DNA from 2 places in the Sporosarcina pasteurii genome. Region 1 is predicted to be linked to the other one. Evidence: predicted binding sites of a transcription regulator. Region 1 holds the regulator's gene; the other holds the start of a gene.
What was found. The regulator LexA, encoded in region 1, represses DNA repair genes until DNA is damaged. The targets are predictions, from matches to a motif close to CGAACATATGTTCG.

Region 1 (2,414 bases):
CAGTACTCACTCGACAATAGATTACACAGCTTTTACTCTTCACTTTCCGTCCTCCAATGTGTTTGTTGCAATATCATTCAATTTAAATTCTTGTGGCGTCGCAGGAACACGTATTTTTTCCCCTACCTTTATCGTTGTGGATGACAGATTGTTTATCTTCACAATTTCATTTATCCATTTATCTGTAGGGATATTTTCCGCATACTTTTCAGAATACCCCCATAACGTATCACCCTCTGCAACTGTTAAATATTCATAAGTTACATCTTGTTCTAACTTCTTGATACCCGCCATCGTAAATATTATAAATAGCACCATAACAAATAGTATATAATTATATTTCTTTATGAAATTCAATGTAACTCCCCCTACTAAGAATACTTACTCAGAATACTTGTTCGGAATACCTGTTCTCATATTAGGATAGTTTTTTTCATTTGTCAATACTTTCGTTCGAACTAGCGTTTGTTTTTTTATACGAACGCTGTTATACTAAATTCAACGATAGAATTCATGTTCGAGTAGATTAATGCTCTGAATAGATGAAATAATTTAAAGAGGTGAATGAGATGACAAAGATTTCAAAAAGACAAGAAGCCATCATGGATTTCATTAAATCCGAAGTAAATCAAAAAGGGTATCCACCTTCTGTAAGAGAAATTGGCGCTGCAGTTGGATTAGCTTCTAGCTCAACTGTTCACGGGCATTTAGCACGCTTAGAAAGCAAAGGCTATATTAGACGTGATCCAACAAAACCACGTGCAATTGAAGTTTTAGATCCTGAAGGTCTAGAAGCGATTAAGCCGGGCGTTTTGCATGTTCCACTTATCGGAAAAGTTACAGCTGGACAACCGATTACAGCAATTGAAAATATTGAAGAATACTTTCCTTTACCTGAGTCATTCGGAACAAACGAAGATAATCTGTTCATGTTAGAAATTGTTGGCGATAGTATGATTGAAGCGGGTATTTTAAATGGCGATTACGTTGTTGTAAAACAAAAGAGTACGGCGGATAACGGTGAAATCGTTGTTGCCATGACCGAAGAAGAAGAAGCAACTGTTAAAAGATTTTTCAAAGAGAAAAATTACTTCAGACTTCAACCAGAAAACGCTTCGATGGACCCAATTATCGTCGACAACGTGTCCATTTTAGGTAAAGTAGTCGGCGTTTACAGAACGATTCATTAATCACCTAAAATAGTGTATGTGCCGTCTCAATTAAATAGCACCACAAAAAAGAGTTTAGGATATTCACCCTAAACTCTTTTTTTAATCGCTAACTTTTTCATGATCTCGTGTCGCATCTACCCGGCGGTTTCAGCTTTTCTTGTGATCCAGCTTCAGGCGTCAGATGCTCGGGTCATAAGTAAACTGACTATGTGGCAAAGATCGCCACGTCGTCAGTTTAGCTTATGCCTGTCGCATCTAATCGACGCCTTCAGCTTTTCTTGTGATCCAGCTTCAGGTGCCAGCCCTTCGAGTCGCTTCAACCCGCCAGTCAAAGTCAAAAAGCGACTTTGGCTGGCGGGTCTCCAGCGCTTGTCAGGGCTAACCGGCACCTTCAGCTTTTCATGATCAATCCTTCTTTGATTAGTTTTTCTGTTGAGGAAAGAACGGCTGCTTTTACGTGTTCGTATGTTAGGCCACCTTGTACGTATGCAGTGTATGGCGGTCTAATTGGGCCGTCTGCTGTTAGTTCAATGCTTGAACCTTGGATGAATGTTCCTGCTGCCATAATGACATCATCTGTGTAGCCCGGCATTTCCGATGGAACCGGTGCAAAATGAGCATTGATTGGGGAGTTTTCTTGAATCGTCTGGCAAAAAGCAATCATTTGTTCAGCATTCGCAAAGGACACCGATTGAATCAAATCTGTTCGTTCGGTCGTATAATGTGGTGTTGTCACAAGTCCATAGCTATCTAATAGCGCAGCCGTGAAAATTGCACCTTTGACTGCTTGACTGACGATATGTGGTGCTAGGAAAAAGCCTTGGTACATTTCAAGCAATGTATCTAATGAAGCACCCGCCTCTGCTCCTAATCCAGGAGAAGTCATTCGATTCGCACATAACTCAACAAGCGCTTCTTTCCCTGCAATATATCCGCCTGTTCTTACAAGTCCGCCGCCCGGATTTTTAATTAAAGAGCCCGCCATTAAATCAACGCCAACTTCAGTAGGTTCTAGTTCTTCAACAAATTCTCCGTAGCAATTGTCGACGAATACAATCACGTCAGGCGCTATCGCTTTTACTTTCTCGACCATTTCCTTAATTTCGCGGACCATAAAAGATGGCCGATCCGAATAACCTTTAGAACGTTGAATCCCAATTACTTTCGTTTTGTCGTGAATGTTTTTTTCAACTTCTTCAAAATCCACAGAACCATCTTCTAATAAGTCGATATGTTTGTATG
Region 2 (2,414 bases), 500 kb from region 1:
TTTACCGCGCAGTGGCAATATCGCTTGGAAAACGCGATCGCGTCCTTGTTTAGCTGAACCGCCCGCGGAATCTCCCTCGACAAGATACAATTCGTTTCTTGCCGCATTACGAGATTGAGCAGGAGTTAACTTACCTGAAAGCAGTGTTTCTGAGCGTCTTCTCTTTTTACCGGACCGTGCGTCTTCACGCGCTTTACGTGCCGCTTCTCTCGCTTGTTGAGAACGAATCGCTTTGCGGATAAGCGATGCACTTAATTCTGCATTCTCTTCAAGAAAATATAATAGCTTTTGGGAGATTACAGATTCTGTAACAGATCTAGCTTCACTTGTTCCGAGTTTTCCTTTTGTTTGTCCTTCAAACTGTAGAATTTCTTCAGGGATTCGGACGGAAATAATAGCAGATATTCCTTCGCGAACATCTGCTCCCTCCAAGTTTTTATCTCTATCTTTTAAAAGGCCTGTGCGTCTAGCATACTCATTAAAAACCCGAGTTAGAGCCGTCCGTGCCCCTGTCTCATGTGTTCCGCCGTCTTTTGTTCTAACGTTGTTAACAAAAGACAATATCGTTTCAGAATAGCCATCACTAAACTGAAACGCAAATTCGACTTCAATGTCCTCCGACTCTCCGTCTAAGTAAGCCACTTCATGTAATACATCTTTTTCTTCATTTAAATATGAGACGAATGCTTTTATACCTGACTCATAGAAAAAAGTTTCTTGTTTGTCAGTCTCTTCATCTTTTAAATTTATTTCTAATCCTTTTAATAAAAATGCCGATTCTCGTAATCGTTCACTTAATGTTTCATATTGATATTTAACAGCAGAGAATATTGTAGGATCTGGTTTGAAATGAATATCTGTTCCTTTTTCTCGCGTCTTGCCAATTTCCTCAAGCGTTGTAACCGGCTTCCCGCCTTGCTCAAAACGCTGACGAAATTTCTTCCCATCGCGGTAAATCGTCACTTCTAGCCATTCTGATAAAGCGTTCACAACTGCAGCACCAACACCATGGAGTCCACCACTCGTTTTATAACCGCCCTGGCCAAATTTACCGCCAGCATGTAATACGGTTAAAATTACTTCTGTCGTCGGTTTTCCCATTTGATGCATTCCCGTAGGCATCCCACGTCCATAGTCGCGGACACTGACACTACCATCTGAATGTAATGTGACATCTATTTCGGCACCGAATCCTGCAAGAGCTTCGTCCACTGCGTTATCAACAATCTCGTAAACGAGGTGATGAAGACCACGTGTATCGGTTGAACCTATATACATTCCAGGCCGTTTTCTAACGGCGTCTAATCCTTCTAGTACTTGGATTGAATCATCATCATAATTATAAACTTCTTGTTGTTTCGTCAAAATTCCGCCTCCATCAAACGAATGTTCTTAACTTTTATCGTACCGCTTCCGGAAAAGGTTGTCAAATCAACGTTTGCAGAAGCTCGCTTCATTAATTGTATATAAAAAACACTATGATTGCAACGAGAGGGAGATAACTTTACGCCTCATATCATATAACTGCCATTGTCGCATGACTATAGTTCTGATAAACTGAATGCATACTTAGACAACAAAGTGAGGAGTATGTCATGGATTTTTTCGTAATAATTTTTGCCGCTTATATTTTAGGGTCTATCCCTTCTGCATTATGGGTTGGCAAATGGTTTTACAAAGTAGATGTTCGTGAGCACGGTAGCGGTAACCTTGGGGCAACGAATACATTTCGTGTACTTGGTAAAACTGCCGGTTTCATCGTAACACTATTAGATATTTTAAAAGGAACAGTTGCAACAATACTTCCTTTACTTCCGTTATTTTCGGAAACAACGATTCATCCACTGGTTTTAGGGCTGGTTTCAGTTGTCGGACATATGTATCCGATTTTCGCGAACTTCAAAGGTGGGAAAGCAGTCGCTACTTCAGGTGGTGTTGTATTAGGGTATCATTGGCCAGTATTTCTACTTGTCATTATTATTTTTTTTATTGTTTTAAAGTTATCAAAAATGGTCTCTTTTACTTCGATGACAGTTGCAATCGTTGGCTTTATTTATAGTGTTGTTTATTATTTTAATACAGGTGATTTTTCCTTGTTACTCGTCATAGGTCTTCTATCTTTATTTATTTTTTATAGACACCGTGAAAACATTGCAAGAATCCGTTCGGGAACTGAACCGAAAATCACTTGGTTAAAGTAAGTAAAGCAATGTGAAAGGCGGGAATGATCAATGAATATTGTTCTGAGCGACGAAGCATTAAAGTGGTTTAGGGATGAAATGGAAGTCAGTCAAGGCGATGCCATTCGTTTTTTCGCAAGATACGGTGGCTCAAGTCCACTACATGAGGGGTTTTCTTTAGGTGTTACAAAAATTGAACCTGACGAAGCCTCTGTACAAGTAGATAAAGAAGGT

Region 2: the regulator LexA is predicted to act here: its motif matches at 1,380-1,393, upstream of parE (DNA topoisomerase IV subunit B).

Annotation. Positions count from the first base shown of each region.
Region 1 is NZ_CP160452.1:2,006,339-2,008,752, forward strand. Features, by position in the region: gene AB1H92_RS09445 (recombinase family protein) at 1-43, opposite strand, end outside; gene AB1H92_RS09450 (LysM peptidoglycan-binding domain-containing protein) at 40-357, opposite strand; gene lexA (transcriptional repressor LexA) at 570-1,190, shown strand; gene AB1H92_RS09460 (methionine gamma-lyase family protein) at 1,564-2,414, opposite strand, start outside.
Region 2 is NZ_CP160452.1:1,506,464-1,508,877, forward strand. Features, by position in the region: gene parE (DNA topoisomerase IV subunit B) at 1-1,365, opposite strand, end outside; gene plsY (glycerol-3-phosphate 1-O-acyltransferase PlsY) at 1,596-2,201, shown strand; gene AB1H92_RS06925 (HesB/YadR/YfhF family protein) at 2,232-2,414, shown strand, end outside.